4 regions of the Bacillus sp. JZ39 genome follow, and region 2 is predicted to be linked to each of the others. Evidence: riboswitches for the same ligand, from Rfam matches in the RefSeq annotation. Region 2 holds a riboswitch; each other region holds the start of a gene.
What was found. Region 2 has a riboswitch for S-adenosylmethionine ahead of metN (methionine ABC transporter ATP-binding protein MetN). Riboswitches for the same ligand answer to the same signal wherever they lie in the genome.
Positions count from the first base shown of each region.

Region 1: it holds a riboswitch for S-adenosylmethionine, as region 2 does, so the genes downstream of both, M1D65_RS19460 (5-methyltetrahydropteroyltriglutamate--homocysteine S-methyltransferase) here and metN (methionine ABC transporter ATP-binding protein MetN) in region 2, are expected to answer to the same signal.
Region 3: it holds a riboswitch for S-adenosylmethionine, as region 2 does, so the genes downstream of both, M1D65_RS08360 (phosphoadenylyl-sulfate reductase) here and metN (methionine ABC transporter ATP-binding protein MetN) in region 2, are expected to answer to the same signal.
Region 4: it holds a riboswitch for S-adenosylmethionine, as region 2 does, so the genes downstream of both, mtnW (2,3-diketo-5-methylthiopentyl-1-phosphate enolase) here and metN (methionine ABC transporter ATP-binding protein MetN) in region 2, are expected to answer to the same signal.

Region 1 is NZ_CP096389.1:3,795,034-3,799,230, forward strand. Features, by position in the region: gene pepT (peptidase T) at 1-182, shown strand, start outside; gene M1D65_RS19445 (hypothetical protein) at 287-415, shown strand; gene M1D65_RS19450 (hypothetical protein) at 705-968, shown strand; gene M1D65_RS19455 (LURP-one-related/scramblase family protein) at 1,097-1,585, shown strand; SAM riboswitch class I at 1,651-1,757, shown strand; gene M1D65_RS19460 (5-methyltetrahydropteroyltriglutamate--homocysteine S-methyltransferase) at 1,839-2,972, shown strand; SAM riboswitch class I at 3,041-3,147, shown strand; gene M1D65_RS19465 (5-methyltetrahydropteroyltriglutamate--homocysteine S-methyltransferase) at 3,225-4,197, shown strand, end outside.
Region 2 is NZ_CP096389.1:3,147,179-3,151,375, reverse strand. Features, by position in the region: gene gcvH (glycine cleavage system protein GcvH) at 1-151, shown strand, start outside; gene M1D65_RS16220 (YusG family protein) at 207-443, shown strand; gene M1D65_RS16215 (toprim domain-containing protein) at 521-883, shown strand; gene M1D65_RS16210 (thioredoxin family protein) at 885-1,205, shown strand; gene M1D65_RS16205 (SCP2 sterol-binding domain-containing protein) at 1,312-1,656, shown strand; SAM riboswitch class I at 1,771-1,877, shown strand; gene metN (methionine ABC transporter ATP-binding protein MetN) at 1,983-3,008, shown strand; gene metP (methionine ABC transporter permease MetP) at 3,001-3,669, shown strand; gene metQ (methionine ABC transporter substrate-binding lipoprotein MetQ) at 3,683-4,197, shown strand, end outside.
Region 3 is NZ_CP096389.1:1,596,544-1,600,740, forward strand. Features, by position in the region: gene M1D65_RS08345 (dihydroorotate dehydrogenase) at 1-456, shown strand, start outside; gene pyrF (orotidine-5'-phosphate decarboxylase) at 425-1,144, shown strand; gene pyrE (orotate phosphoribosyltransferase) at 1,141-1,773, shown strand; SAM riboswitch class I at 1,918-2,023, shown strand; gene M1D65_RS08360 (phosphoadenylyl-sulfate reductase) at 2,188-2,889, shown strand; gene cysP (sulfate permease) at 2,901-3,965, shown strand; gene sat (sulfate adenylyltransferase) at 4,014-4,197, shown strand, end outside.
Region 4 is NZ_CP096389.1:1,395,110-1,399,306, reverse strand. Features, by position in the region: gene M1D65_RS07350 (methylthioribulose 1-phosphate dehydratase) at 1-252, opposite strand, end outside; gene mtnX (2-hydroxy-3-keto-5-methylthiopentenyl-1-phosphate phosphatase) at 210-917, opposite strand; gene mtnW (2,3-diketo-5-methylthiopentyl-1-phosphate enolase) at 914-2,131, opposite strand; SAM riboswitch class I at 2,216-2,316, opposite strand; gene mtnE (methionine-glutamine aminotransferase) at 2,355-3,551, opposite strand; gene M1D65_RS07330 (carbon-nitrogen family hydrolase) at 3,646-4,197, shown strand, end outside.

The DNA.
Region 1 (4,197 bases), 650 kb from region 2:
TTTCTCCCATCCGCGGCGGCACCGACGGATCGCAGCTGTCCTACATGGGGCTTCCGACGCCAAACATCTTTACAGGCGGGGAAAATTTCCACGGCAAATTTGAATACATCTCAGTTGATAACATGGTCAAAGCCGTAAATGTCATCGTTGAGATTGCAAAGCAGTTTGAAGCGCAAGCATAATGCCAAAAGCCAGTCCAAAAAAGGACTGGCTTTTTTGTGTGAAAATGAAACATTTTAAACGCGTCCTCCGTAAAACAAGTATCAACAAATGAGGAGGAAAAACAATGACAAAACATGCAATCGCTGCAAAGAGTCTCTTGAAAAAATGGATCATTTCCAGGCCGCTTAACATGCAAAAGAAATCCAGCCCATTTCAAAAAATCAGAAAAATGTTCAAACGCTTCTTCAAATAAAACATTCAAATCCCCTAAATACAATCCCTATTCACCCGTACCGCCCAAATGCTCCGTAATTTGGGTTTTTTGTGTTCAATTCCGCAAAATAGGGTATAAACCAAACAAGCAAGAATACAGCACCCAAAAACAGGCAATTCGAATTACGCAAACTTAGGTTAAAAGTTATATAAAGGAATTTATTTTATCGTCGATAGTAACTATAGAACCAATCATCAACAAGAGCAAACAGCGTGATTCAAGACTATTTTCAGGTCATCAGGTTATACTGTTTTAGAGGGACAGTTTCTTGTTATTTATTGATTTAGAATTTTTTGAATACTTTTTGACTTTTTATCCGTACAATAGAGAGTACCAAAACTTTTTTTGGGAGGTATGTAATATGATCCTATTTATTATCATCGCATTATGCGGCTATCTTCTTTTTTCTTTCAGCAAGGACAATCGCCGCAAACCGCAAAAGACAAGCCCTCTGCCAGCAGCCGCACCTCATCACAACAACCTAATCGACCTTGACGCCATCCGCCAAAAACGCCGGATGCATCTTTCCTAATTCTATATTTCAAATGAAAAGGCTGCTGAATCACGCAGCCTTTTAAAATTGTTTTGATTTAGAGCCTGAAACCTTTTCGCCACCTATCCGTAATTTCATACAAGGCAAACCCAAAGGAGACTTCAGCAATGATCGAGTTATTTATGAAACAAAAAATGTTCTCATTTAAAGATGCATTTCACATTTATGACCGGGATGAACAAGAAACATTCAAGGTGGAGGGGCGTTTTTTCTCGTTAGGAGACTCATTACAAATGACAGACTCATCTGGGAAAACGCTCGTTTCCATAGAACAAAAACTAATGTCTTTATTGCCGCGCTATGAGATTTCAATTGGCGGGAAAACAGTTTGTGAGGTAACGAAGAAAGTAACGTTTTTCAAACCGAAATTTGTGATTTCCGGGCTTAACTGGGAAATCGATGGTGATTTATGGAGGGATGAATTCCAGCTGACGGACGGGGAAAGTGTCCGGATGTCAGTGAGCAAAAAGTGGCTCAGTTGGGGTGATTCCTATCACTTGCAGATTGCAAACGAGGAAGATGTTCTGATTTGCACTGCCATCGCTATCGTGCTTGATATGGTTTTATATAACGATGAAGATGAAAGTATTTTCTAAAAAGCATTGACAATTGATGCAAAAGTAATAATATTAAGATAATTGAAATCTGAATATGAAGTTGTACCTTATCAAGAGAGGTGGAGGGACTGGCCCTATGATACCCGGCAACCGCTGTTTCAAACAGAATGGTGCTAAATCCTTAAGAACATTGCGTTCTTGCAGATGAGGCGGAGATTTGATCGTTCAAGCTCTTCCTTCACAAAGGAAGAGCTTTTTACATGCTCATTATTTCAGAAAAGAGGCGAATAACATGGCTCAACAAACGAATGTTGCAGGACAAAAAACAGAAAAACAACACAAAGCACCTTTCCGCGCCGATCATGTCGGCAGTTTGCTTCGTTCCGTTCCGGTGAAGGAATCCCGGCAAAAAAAAGCGGCTGGTGAGATGACAGCGGAACAGCTTCGTGATATCGAAAATCAAGAGATCACCCGCATCGTGGAAAAACAAAAAGAAATCGGTCTCAACGTGGTAACAGACGGGGAATTCCGGCGTTCTTGGTGGCATTATGACTTCCTAGAAGGACTTGACGGTGTGGAACCGTTCATTCCGGCTGAGGGAATTCAGTTCCATAACACAAAAACGAAAGCGCGCAGCATCAAAGTGACGGGAAAACTCGATTTTACGAGCCACCCAGCGCTTGCTGATTATCAATTTTTACATGAGATTGCCGGTAACGCGACGCCAAAATTGACCATTCCCAGCCCAAATATGCTGTTTTTTGGCGAAAAGGCGGATAAAGGGATTTATGACGATCAAGAGGAATATTTTCATGACCTGGCCCAAGCATACAAAAAAGCAATCAAAGCCTTCTATGATGCTGGCTGCCGTTATCTCCAGCTCGATGATACGTCATGGGCTCTCTTCTTTGAGGAAAAAGGCAGAGAGGTTGTCCGGGCGCTCGGCGGTGATCCAGAAACATTGCCAGCCATATTTGCTAAAACAATTAACGATGCCGTCGCAGACCGGCCTGACGATTTAACGATCACAATGCACATTTGCCGCGGCAACTTCCGCTCAACCTGGGCGGCATCAGGAGGGTACGACGCTGTAGCGGAAACGATTTTGGACGGCTTAAACCTTGACGGCCTTTTCTTGGAATACGATGATGACCGCTCCGGAAACTTTGATCCGCTCCGTTTTGTGAAGCGCAAGGATCTGCAAATTGTGCTCGGCTTGATCACATCGAAATACGGCGAGCTTGAAAATCCTGAAGATGTGAAACGCCGTATCAATGAAGCCGCGCGTTTTGTCAGCTTGGACCAGCTATGCCTGAGCCCGCAGTGCGGTTTCGCCTCTACAGAAGAAGGCAACCTTCTGACAGAGGAGCAGCAATGGGCAAAGCTTCGCCATGTCATCGACATTGCCAACGATGTGTGGAGATAATCTATCATTGACAGAAATAGAAAATGTGTGAATAATAGATACTATCAGAAAATTTCATAAAAAGGTTTTCCTTATCAAGAGAGGTGGAGGGACTGGCCCTGCGATACCCGGCAACCGCTGTTTAACAGAATGGTGCTAAATCCTTTAGAGCAATGATTGCTCTTGAAGATAAGGTTGAGATTGTCACGCAAGCTCTTCCTTATCCAAAGGAAGAGCTTTTTTACATTTGAATGGAAAGAAGGAATGGACAACATGTCACAACAAACAACACCCGCAGAACAAAAATCACTTCAAAGAAAAAAACCGCCGTTTCGCGCGGATCAAGTCGGAAGCCTGCTAAGATCTGAGCCCGTCAAAAAAGCGCGGCTGCAAAAAGCGGCCGGCGAAATGACCGCAGAGCAGCTTCGCCAAATTGAAAACGATGAAATCATCCGCATTGTGGAAAAACAGAAGGAAACCGGCCTGAACGTCGTGACAGACGGTGAATTCCGCAGAGCATGGTGGCACTTTGATTTCCTGGAAAACTTAGATGGCGTTGAGCCGTTTACTCCTGAGCAAGGCATTCAATTCCATAACGTACAGACAAAAGCACGCGGCATTAAAGTCACAGGCGATATCGACTTTTCAACTCACCCAATGCTTGAAGATTACTCATTTCTCCATAGCATTGCCGGTGACGCGACGCCAAAGATGACCATTCCAAGCCCGAATATGCTGTTTTTCCGCGGGAAATTGGAAAAAGGTGCATACAAAAACGACTATCACCTTTTCCAGCATGATGTATCCAAAGCATATAAAAAAGCGATTCAAGCGTTTTATGACAGAGGCTGCCGCTACCTCCAGCTTGATGATACAGCGTGGGCCGTTTTCTTATCAGAAAAAGGCTTAAAACAAATCGAAGCGTTCGGAACAACGCCTGATGAGCTTCGCCAGCTGTTTGCGAAATCGATTAACGACGCGATTGCAGACCGCCCGGATGACTTGACGGTAACCATGCATATTTGCCGCGGCAACTTCCAGTCCACTTGGACAGCGGAAGGCGGCTATGACGCAGCAGCCGAAACCATTTTTGACGGCTTGAATCTTGACGGACTTTTCTTAGAGTATGATGATTCACGCTCAGGCGGATTTGAGCCGCTCCGTTATGTAAAACGGTCTGATCTTCAGCTTGTTCTTGGCTTAGTGACATCTAAATTCGGTGAGCTTGAAAATCCGGATGACGTGA
Region 2 (4,197 bases):
AGTAAACGAAGATCTTGATGACAGTCCGGAATTCGTCAACGAATCTCCGTACGAAAAAGCATGGATGATCGTCGTTGAGCCATCCGACGCTTCTGAAATTGAAAAACTGATGACAGCAGAGCAATACGAAGAGATGACACAAGAAGACTAAAACAGGATAGCCGTAAAAGCAATTGGACACGCTAACGTTATGGGAGGTGTCCAATATGGCTTTCGACAAACAAAAGCTCGATGTCACCAATGACGTGACAGGCCGCTTTCAAAATGGCCGGCTCTCGTTATATCATGATAACGAGATGATCGGCCAAATGACAAGCATGAATGAATATGAGCTTAAGTCCGGTTATTCCTTTGAAAATGAGAAATTTTATAAGACAGCCGATGTGGTCTCTGGAGACGACGCAAAATATGTAGATTGTGACTACGAAAACGGCTGGTGTTAATGTTGGCGGTGAATTTCACTGCCTTCTTTTACAATCTGAACGTTTCAAATTTGACGCGGCAGGTGAACAAGATGAAGATGGATGAGCTGGAAAAGGTTATGATTGTCGAGGGGAAATCAGATAAAGAGAAAATCGAAAGCGTCCTGAATGAACCGGTGCGCATTATCTGCACAAACGGAACAATCAGCCAGCTGAGGCTCGAGGAATTGGCTGACGAGCTTTATGATAAAGACGTCTATATATTAGTTGATGCTGATGAATCAGGTGAGAAATTGAGAAAACAGCTGAAGCGTGAATTTAATGAAGCCTGCCATCTCCATATCGACAGAGCCTATAAGGAAGTAGCGGCTGCGCCCAGGCACCATGTCGCCTCTGTATTGCTGCGTGCGAATCTGAATGTCCATACTATTTTTCTTGAAAGAAAGTCCCGAGGTGTATAGCATGAAAGAACTCCAAGAACACGAACTTGATCACATTGAAGATGATGTGTACCTTCTATATTTATATACTCCGTTTTGCGGCACCTGCCAGCTTGCAAGCAAAATGCTGACAGTGGTGAAAGAAATGCTGCCGGATGTCGCCTTCTATCAAAACAATGTCAATTACTCTCCGACATTCGCAAAAGCGTATCAAATTGAAAGCGTCCCTTGTTTTCTGCTGTTTAAAGGCGGAAAGTTGGTAGAAAGAGGATATGCATTTCATTCCGTTTCTTATTTATATGAGCTGATCAAACAAAAATCATCTTCCGCATCCCATTTATGACATATTTCTCAGCATATCCAATGAAATTGTCGTTCGTTTTATAAAGGGGTTCTTGCGACAAAGAGAGAAATGTGTATGTATGACCAACAAATAGGAGGTTGTACATATGGAGAAAGCGGAAGTTTTAGAGGATGAGTATCAGCATCTGTTTTTAAAACCCCTTTTGAATGCCTCAACATTGCTCATTACCTTCCAAGGAGAAGCAGAAGCCTTAACCGTCTCAATAAACGAACAGGGAGAAATGAAAAAAGTTTCTCCGCCCCAAACGTCCAACCTGACCTTTTACGGAAACCAAACGGAAATTATTGATTTATTGCACGGAGACATTTCCCTGCAGCACCTCATTCAGAGCGGAAGCCTCAAAGTAAAGGGGTCATTCAGGGCCCTGTTAAAACTGGAAGCCATTCTCTGGCTGACAAATGGATTTTTTCAGAGGATTTTAAAAAATTAAAAAATAATAAATTATTATAATAGTAAAAGTTGACATCATTTATTTTATTGACATTTAATCATTCGCCGTGCTATTCTACATTAAGAATTTCCGGACGAAAAAGACTATATATTTCTCTTATCAAGAGAGGTGGAGGGAAGTGCCCTATGAAGCCCGGCAACCATCAACACTGTTGAAATGGTGCCAATTCACACGAAGCGTTCAGCTTTGAAAGATGAGAGAAAGGCATTTTATATAAGCCTTTCTGCTCAAGTGTGCAGAAAGGCTTTTCTTTTGCAGAAAAAACCGGAAGATTTCTTAGAATAGTGTTAAGGCAGGTGATTGTTTTGATCAATCTTCAGGATGTTTCAAAAATTTACAAGTCGAAACATGGAGATGTCAATGCTGTCCAAAATGTCTCGCTTTCCATTAAAAAAGGTGAGATTTTTGGAATTATAGGATATAGCGGAGCTGGTAAGAGTTCCTTAATCCGTCTGCTGAACGGCCTTGAGAAACCAACCTCAGGAACCGTGGAAGTGGCGGGAACCAAGATTAATGAAGTAAATGGACGCGGTTTAAGAAAAGCACGCCATGAGATCAGTATGATTTTCCAGCATTTCAATTTGCTTTGGTCGCGGACTGTCAGAGATAATATCATGTTTCCTTTGGAAATTGCCGGAGTGAAAAAGAGCGAGCGGATCAAGCGCGCCAATGAACTGATTAAACTGGTAGGTTTAGAAGGAAAAGAAAAATCATATCCGTCCCAGCTGAGCGGCGGTCAGAAGCAGCGTGTGGGAATTGCCAGAGCGCTTGCAAACAATCCGAAGGTTCTTCTTTGTGACGAAGCGACATCAGCATTAGATCCGCAAACGACAGATTCAATTCTGGATCTATTGTCCGATATTAATGAAAGACTCGGTTTGACGATTGTGCTGATTACGCACGAAATGCATGTCATCCGCAAAATCTGCAACAGAGTCGCCGTCATGGAAAACGGCAAGGTGGTCGAAGAAGGCGAGGTTCTCGATGTCTTCAAAAATCCAAAGGAACAAATGACAAAACGATTTGTTCAGCAGGTGACAGAGCCGGAAGAAACGAAAGAGACGCTTCAGCACCTTCTTGATGATACAGCATCAGGAAAAATGGTTCAGCTCACATTTGTCGGTGAGTCAGCTGAACAGCCTCTGATTACAGAGATGATCAGAAACTTCAATGTCAGCGTCAATATTCTGCAAGGGAAAATTTCGCAGACGAAGGATGGGGCTTACGGTTCACTGTTCATCCACATTGACGGGGACGAGGAAGAAGTGCAAAACGTGATCCGATTCATTAATGACAAACAGGTGAAAGCAGAGGTGATCACGAATGTTTGAAAAATACTTCCCGAACGTTGATTTAACTGAATTATGGAACGCGACATATGAAACACTTTATATGACGCTGATTTCTTTACTGTTTGCTTTTGTCATCGGGGTCATCCTCGGCTTGCTGCTCTTTCTGACGAGCAAAGGAAGCCTCTGGCAGAATAAAGCGGTCAACTCTGTGATTGCGGCCGTTGTTAACATATTCAGATCGATTCCGTTCCTTATTTTAATTATTTTACTATTAGGTTTTACGAAATTTTTAGTCGGCACGATCTTAGGGCCAAACGCCGCATTGCCGGCGCTGGTAATCGGCTCGGCACCATTTTACGCGCGCCTTGTTGAAATCGCGCTGCGTGAGGTGGATAAAGGTGTGATTGAAGCCGCTAAATCAATGGGCGCGAAAACGTCTACGATTATTTTCAAAGTGCTGATTCCGGAATCAATGCCTGCTCTTATTTCTGGCATTACGGTTACTGCCATCGCTTTGATCGGCTCAACGGCAATTGCCGGAGCCATTGGTTCAGGAGGCCTTGGAAACCTTGCGTACGTAGAAGGATATCAGTCTAATAACGCTGATGTTACCTTCGTTGCTACTGTGTTTATTTTAATCATCGTGTTTATTATTCAAATCATCGGTGATCTAATAACAAATATTATAGACAAACGATAAGGGAGGATTTACATTGAAAAAGCTATTTTTGGGTGCATTACTGCTTGTATTTGCAGGAGTCATGGCTGCCTGCGGTTCGAATAACGGCGCTGAATCCGGCAAGAAAGAAATTGTCGTTGCGGCAACAAAAACACCGCATGCGGAAATTTTAAAAGAAGCTGAACCATTGCTGAAAGAAAAAGGCTATACGCTGAAAGTGAAAGTGCTTAGTGATTACAAAATGTACAATAAAGCTTTAGCTGATAAAGAAGTGGACGCGAACTACTTCCAGCACATTCCTTACCTTGAGCAAGAAATGAAAGAAAACACAGATTACAAACTTGTGAATGCCGGCGCTGTTCACTTAGAGCCATTCGGTATATACTCTAAAACATACAAATCACTGAAAGACCTTCCAGACGGTGCGACAATCATTCTGACAAACAACGTTGCTGAACAAGGACGTATGCTTGCAATGCTTGAAAACGCTGGATTAATCACTCTTGATTCTAAGGTAGAAACAATTGACGCAACACTGAAAGACATTAA
Region 3 (4,197 bases), 1.6 Mb from region 2:
TATGTGAAGCTTTCCCCGAACGTGGCCAATATCACAGAAATTGCATTAGCGATCGAGGAAGCGGGAGCGGACGGTCTTACGATGATCAACACACTAATCGGCATGAGACTCGATTTAAAAACCGGCAAACCGATATTAGCGAATAAAACAGGGGGACTTTCGGGTCCTGCTGTGAAGCCGGTTGCCATTCGCATGGTGTATGAAGTCAGCCAGATGGTCAATATCCCGATTATCGGAATGGGAGGCGTGCAAACGGCTGAAGATGCCCTGGAATTTCTTCTCGCGGGAGCAAGCGCAGTCGCTGTCGGAACAGCAAACTTTGTGAATCCTTTTGCATGTCCAGAGATTATTGAACAGCTCCCATCTGTTTTGCGCCAATACGGCTATCAATCAATTGAAGAATGCATCGGAAGGAGCTGGAATCATGAAAAACAACCTGCCCATCATCGCGCTTGATTTTGCATCAGCTGAAGAAACACTCGCGTTCTTAGCTCCTTTTCAGCAAGAACCGTTATTTGTAAAGGTTGGAATGGAGCTTTTTTATCAAGAAGGGCCATCGATCGTGAAACAATTAAAAGAAAGAAACTGCGAGCTGTTTTTAGATCTAAAGCTTCATGACATCCCGACTACTGTAAACAAAGCGATGAAGCGCCTTGCCAGTCTCGGAGTAGATCTCGTCAATGTTCATGCTGCCGGGGGCAAAAAAATGATGCAGGCAGCTCTCGAAGGCTTAGAAGAAGGTACGCCGGCTGGAAAAAAACGTCCGTCACTGATCGCGGTAACCCAGCTGACAAGCACATCTGAACAAATCATGAAAGATGAACTGCTGATCGAAAAATCTCTGATTGATACGGTTGTGCACTACAGCAAACAGGCGGAAGAGAGCGGACTGGATGGAGTGGTCTGCTCTGTTCATGAAGCAAAAGCCATTTATCAAGCGGTGTCGCCTTCATTTCTGACTGTCACTCCGGGGATCAGAATGTCTGAGGACGCTGCGAATGACCAAGTCCGCGTAGCGACGCCTGCTATTGCAAGAGAGAAAGGTTCATCAGCGATTGTAGTAGGACGCTCGATTACAAAAGCGGAAGACCCGGTAAAAGCCTATAAGGCTGTCAGACTTGAATGGGAGGGAATTAAATCTTGAAACAAATCATCGCAAAACATCTATTAGACATCCAAGCTGTATTTTTACGCCCGAACGAGCCGTTCACATGGGCAAGCGGCATTTTATCTCCAATCTACTGTGACAACCGCCTTACGCTATCTTTCCCAGAGGTCAGAAATGATGTCGCCTCAGGCATCAGCAAGCTTGTCAAAGAGCATTTTCCTGAAGCTGAAATGATTGCGGGAACAGCAACCGCGGGTATTCCTCATGCTGCTCTTGCGGCTGACCGTTTGAATCTTCCGATGTGTTATGTGAGGAGCAAGCCGAAGGCGCACGGTAAAGGCAATCAGATTGAGGGAGCTGTGCAAGAAGGGCAAAAAACAGTCGTCATTGAAGACTTAATCTCCACAGGAGGCAGCGTGCTTGAAGCTTGTGCAGCTTTACAAGCGGCCGGCTGTGAAGTGCTTGGTGTCGTCTCAATCTTTACGTACGGACTTCCTAAAGCGGAGGAAGCCTTCGCAAAGGCAGAACTGCCATACTACTCATTAACTGATTATGATACGCTCACAGAGGTCGCGCTTGAAAACGGAAATATTCATTCAGATGATCTAAAAAAGCTGCAAACATGGAAACGAAATCCCGAGTCAAAAGATTGGTTTAAAAAATAAAAAATAAATTCAAATGATGTAAAGAGGCTTCAAAGCCTTGCTGTACTTGAAAACAGGCTGTGAGGCCTGTTTTTTTATTAATCCTATAAAAAAAGTCGGGTTGACTTATGTTAGAATTGTGCTAAAATTTACTACAAATCTAAAAACTTATCAAGAGCGGCTGAGGGACTGGACCTATGAAGCCCGGCAACCTGCATAGTTTGTAAGGTGCTACTTCCAGCAAAATGAATTCCATTTTGAAAGATAAGGGCTGCATGCTGTTCCTGTCTTTCTTTCCGCCGGATTGAAAGTTTTTTATTTTAAGAGGAAAAAAGGCTGTCTGTGATATCAGCAGCCGCGAATCACATTACAATTGGGAAAAGACAACCGGCAGAAAGCTACTGTTTGTTTGTCTCCGAAAGGAGGAAAGAAGAAATGTTAACGTACGATAATTGGGAAGAACCAACGATTACATTTCCGGAAGACGATCCTTACAAAGGAGCGCTGTCAGTTTTAAAATGGGCATACGGCCATTACGGCAATCAGCTTGTTTATGCCTGCAGTTTCGGAATTGAGGGAATCGTTCTGATTGACTTAATTTATAAAGTGAAAAAAGACGCAGAGATTGTGTTTCTTGATACAGGACTTCATTTTAAAGAAACCTATGAAACAATTGAACGAGTGAAAGAGCGTTATCCGGGTCTTAATATCATCCTGAAAAAACCAGACCTCACCCTTGAGGAACAAGCCGAAGAACATGGTGACAAACTGTGGGAAAGAGAGCCGAATCAGTGCTGCTATCTTAGAAAGGTCGTTCCTTTAAGAGAGGCGCTTTCAGGACATCCAGCCTGGCTTTCCGGCCTGCGCCGTGATCAAGGGCCAAGCCGTGCCAATACGAATTTCTTAAACAAAGATGAAAAATTCAAGTCAGTAAAAGTTTGCCCGCTTATCCATTGGACTTGGAAAGACATTTGGAGATACACATCCCGGAATGAACTCGACTACAATCCGCTTCATGACCAAGGATATCCAAGTATTGGCTGTGCGCCTTGCACTGCTCCCGCTTTTACAGCAGAGGATTTGCGCTCAGGCAGATGGAATGGTATGGCGAAAACAGAATGCGGACTGCATGAATAAGGAGCTGCAAAATGGAATTAGCCGCTATTTTATTTAGCTTGTTTTTCGCGATGAATATTGGTGCAAGCGGCGCTGCAGCTTCGATGGGGGTTGCTTACGGCTCCGGAGCCATCAAAAAGAAAACCTACGCTTTGATCCTATGCGCAGTCGGTGTCTTTGCCGGGGCGGTCATTGGCGGAGGCGAGGTTGTAAAAACAATCAGCTCCGGCATTATTCCTGAGCAGACGATTACACTGACGATTGTTTGCATCATTATTGGAGCTGCTGCCCTGTCGCTCTTTACTGCTAATCTGCTCGGCATTCCTTTGTCGACAAGTGAAGTAACAGTCGGCGCGGTTGTCGGCGTGGGAGTGGCTTATAAGGTATTGTTTGTGAACAATCTTCTGATCATTGTGTCATTTTGGGTTTTTGTCCCGCTGTTCGCTTTCGGCTTCACCTATTTCGTATCTAAGCTGTTTCGTTATTTTAAGATTGAAGTAAAATCTTCTAAAAAGCAAAAAATCCTCGGCATTGTTTTGTTAGTTGCCGGATTTTTCGAAGCATTCTCTGCCGGCATGAATAACGTGGCGAATGCTGTTGGCCCGTTAGTAGCTGCCGGTGTGCTTGATGTCGGAAAAGGAACCTTGTATGGAGGAGCTTTTGTTGCTCTTGGCGCACTGTTATTAGGCCGGCGTGTGCTAGAAACAAACGGGAAGAAAATTACGAGATTCTCCAAAGGGGAAGGCATTCTCTTATCCAGTACAGGAGCCGGACTGGTGATCATCAGTTCTGTATTTGGGATGCCGGTGCCCTTGGCGCAAGTCACGTCATCGTCTATTATCGGAATAGGCATGGCAAAAAACGGTCCGAACGTGTTCCATAAACAAGTTGTTCAAACGATGCTGAAGGTATGGATCGTATCGCCGTTTTTATCTTTATCGATTTCTTATCTGCTTGTATCCTTGTTTTTAAAAGCAGATTATTATTCGATCTTTATCATGGTAAGTGTGCTTTTAGCGGCGGGGGGTGCCGTCAGCCTGACAAAGGCCATTCGTAAAGAGAGACGCTCAGTCCACGAACAAGGAGGGGGAATCTGATCATTAATCTGAGTAATTTTATAAGTTAACTAGGAGGAGATGGATATTATGAGCTTAGCACCACACGGAGGAACATTAGTAAACAGAGTAGATGAATCATATGATGTGAGCGGCATCCAAAAAGAAATTGAACTTGATTTAATTTCTTTCGCGGATTTGGAATTGATCGGTATCGGTGCATACAGCCCGATTGAAGGTTTCTTTAATGAAAAAGATTACGTATCTGTAGTCG
Region 4 (4,197 bases), 1.8 Mb from region 2:
ATGCAAAAGCGTTTCTGCTGACGGTTTCAGAGAATGCCCGCTTTCAGCAGGCTCTCCGTTTTGATCGACCAGCAGAAAATCTTCAACCGTCTCTTTGCGTTTATCTTTTCCGCTTGCAGTGACGAGAAATGTTAAAGGCTCATCTGTAACCTTAATTGACAGATTACCGCTAGTAGCCGGAAACCAATCTCTCTCTGCCAATTCCCGTTTTACTTCAGCGAGCTCTCGCCAGCGTTCTTGTTTTGCAGCCATTCCTGTACCTCCTTTACATTCTCAATTTCCTTTCTGATCTCATAAAAATCTTGATACGGAAGATGATTGAGGTTTTGCTCCCGACATTCGTTTAATAAATAATCCCTTGCAAAGCATAGGTCAGACAGCTTTGCTGCCTCCACATCTGTAACCGAATCACCGATCATGATGATATATTGGTTCGGTTCAGAAAGTTCATGGATGACCGACGGCTTACAGCACCCGCATTGATTGCTGCATGTGCCCTTGCAGGAATGAGGCCAGTCAATATGGATATAGTCATTGTCAAATGAAGCATGGTTGCAATAAATGCGGTCTTTATCCACAATGCCTTCAAGCAAAGGATATACAAAAAAGTCCATTCCACCGCTTATGACATAAAACGGAATCTCGTGCTCATTGATAAATGCTACAAATTCCCGAAAGCCTTCCCTGATTTTTGCATCTTCCAATACAAAACTTGTAATCTCTTCTTTTAAACGGCTGGGCAGAAGGCCGAACATCCGCCCGACACCTTCCTTGATCGACAGCGTTTTGGAAAGTACGCCGTCTTTTAATGCCACCCACTCTGGGGGAGCAAATGTTTTCATGATATTTATAATGTTGTCGTTCATCGTGATTGTTCCGTCAAAATCACAAATAATAAAAGGTTTTCGAGTCGTCATACGGCTTCAACCTTTCCCCATTTATCTAGCGCAAGCTTAAGATCCTTGCATTGTTCGGCTTTTTCATCAATCGGCTGGGCCTCTAGGACCGCATCAATAATGGCTCTGAACGCTCGCCCCCCGCCTTGGGCACCGTTCGGATGTCCATGTACGCCTCCTCCGGCGTTAATAATGTGGTCTATGCCGAAATCACGCATTAATAGCGGAACCATGCCGGGATGAATGCCTGCTGACGGAACCGCAAATGTTTGGTTAAAAGCATCCTCTCTCACACATTCTTCATGAATCGCCAGTGCATCTGCTCTTGGAAGCGCAACCGAACCATATGGAGATGGAAAGAGGCTGAAGTCAGCACCGCAATATCGGTTTAATTTTCCTAGTAAAAGAGCGTGAGAAAAACCGTAAAACGGAGAAGACGTAAACGCTCCGCTCACTGCTGGATGCGCCATAATCGGAACTGGGATTTCAGGATCTTCCGCAAGGCCTTGCATAACGTCCAAGCCGTAAGCGAAGACATTAAACAAAAGCGCATCCGCTCCCAACTCGGCGGCGCGTCTCGCTTTGTCTTTCAGATCAGCCGTACGTCCGGTCAAATTCACCGCATACAGCGTTTTATGTCCAGTTTGTTCATACGTTTCTTTCAATATTTGCTTTCCTTCTGCAATTCTTGTTTCAAAAGGCGCTAGACCAGTCTCAAAGAAAATTTCATCGTCTTTAATCAAGTCAACTCCGCCAAGCGCCTGCTGCCGGAGCTGTTCTTTAATATCACTCAGGTCCCTTCCGATTACGCCTTTAAATATGCTCATTAACAGCGGTCTCTCAAACTCTCCCAGCAGCTTCCGGATGCCGTATACGCCAAACTTCGGTCCCGGCAGTGCACGCTTAAATGCTTCAGAGAAGTGAAGATCGATTAATTTGATTTTTCCGTCCAGGGACAGCTTGCCAAACACTGTTGTCAGCAAAGCCGGAATATCCTGAGAGAAATTGATTTCAGGATAGGCAATTGTGATGACCGCTTGTTTTTCTGATGCAGCAGTTCCCTCTCTCTCCTCAACTTTTATCACCCGCCCCTTGTGCTTTTGCATTTGCTCCTGTTTTACAAGGGGCAGATCAGTCCAGGAGCCTACTGTCAATCCTGTTGCGATTTGTTCTGCTTTCTTCTCTGTATCGGCTCCCGGTTCGGTCAGGAGATATGTCGCTAATAACTCACTCATGCCAGAGCTCCTTTCATTTTCATCCATATCAAAAAACCTCTTCAAACTGCAATCGCGTCTAAAGAGGTTTCGTTTCTCGTCCGAATCTTATCTCTCAGCCGCTAGCTGCAAGAATTAGCACCGTGCTTTATAAGTCGGTTGCCGGGCTTCATCGGGCTCGTCCCTCTGCCTGCTCTTGATAAGAAAATATAGATTTTATAAATTATTTTGAATTATCCCATCGTTATAAGGTCTTGTCAATGCTTTTTTGGGTAAACAGGTTCAGTTTGCCAATTCGATAAGCGGCTTCCTTAAGTCTTTCTTCACTTGTTAAAAGTCCGACTCTGACGTAGCCCTCGCCATATTCACCGAAGCCGTTTCCAGCCGCAACTGCCACATTCGCTTTTTCCAGCAAAAGATCTGAGAACTGCTCAGAAGTATAGCCTTCAGGCACAGGCAGCCATGCAAAAAAAGAACCTGCGGGAGCTGTTACATCCCAGCCGATTTCCCGGCATGCCGTGATCCAAGCGTTTCTCCTGCTCTCATACCTGGCATTTTGCTCTGCCACACACGTCTGATCGGCTAACAGTGCCTCTGCTGCAGCCTCCTGAGTCGCTCTGAAAAGACTGACAAACATATGGTCTTGATAAAGATTGATCGCTTCAATGACCGAAGCGTTTCCGACGGCAAAGCCAACCCGCCATCCTGCCATATTATACGTTTTTGACAGCGTGTAAATTTCAATTCCGATATCCTTCGCACCTTCAGTCTGCAAAAAGCTTAAAGGCTTGCAGCCGTCAAATCCGACAGCGCCGTAAGCAAAATCGTGAACGACGCAGATTCCGTTTTCAGTCGCAAAACGCACGGTATCTTCAAAGAACTCGGAAGTAGCAACAGCTCCGGTCGGATTATTCGGATAATTTAAATACATCAATTTCGCCTGTTTCCTTACTTCAGCGGTTATGCTGCTGTAATCAGGGAGAAACGCCCTGTCCTTTACGAGCGGCATCATTTCCATTTTTGCTTTTGCAAGTGTGACACCCGACCAGTAATCAGGATAACCCGGATCGGGAACTAAAATCGTATCACCGGGATTCAACAAGCATTGCGGGAGCTCGACTAGACCGGCTTTTCCGCCGAATAATATAGCGACTTCGGTTTCCGGATCCAGATCAATGCCGTATTCTCTTTTGTAAAATGCAGCAGCCGCTGACTTCAGACGGTATGAGCCGCGAAAAGACGAATATTTATGATTCTCAGGATCAGCGACAGCTCGTTTCATCTCCTCAACAATATGTTCAGGAGTCGGCTGATCTGGATTTCCCTGTCCCAGATTGATAACGTCATGTCCTTCTGCGAGCTTTCGGTTCACTTTCTGCACCAAAGAAGCGAAGAATTGTTTAGGCAATTCCTTCAATACATGAGACTGTTCAAATTTCATCTATTCTCTCCTTCTAAAAAAATCTTGAAATGATAGTCCATCATCATATATGGTTAAATGAAAAAAGTAAAGAAAAATTTGGGGTGTTAAAAAGATGAAATGGACGATATCTTGTCTTCAATTTGATATTTCATACGGAAAACCTTCGGAAAATATAAAAAAGGCTGAATTTTTCATCGAAAAAGAAAGCAAACATGCTGATGTTCTTGTTCTGCCTGAATTATGGACGACCGGATATGATCTGGCCAATCTTGATGAACTCGCTGATGAAGACGGCCGCTCCGCTCAGAGCTGGCTGAAGAAAACGGCAAAAAAACATGGTGTTCATATTGTCGCCGGATCGGTCGCTGTCAGGAAGAATTCTGATGTTTATAATACAATGTACATCGCGGATAAGGAAGGGCAAATCATTAAAGAGTACAGAAAAGCCCATCTTTTTCAGCTGATGGATGAGCATCTGTATTTATCAGCCGGTTCCGAAGACGGATACTTTGAGCTTGACGGCGTCAAAAGCTCTGGATTGATCTGTTACGATATCCGTTTTCCGGAATGGATCAGAAAACATACGACAAAAGGCGCCAACGTGCTGTTTATTTCTGCGGAATGGCCTCTTCCCCGCCTTGATCATTGGAAAAGCCTGCTTATT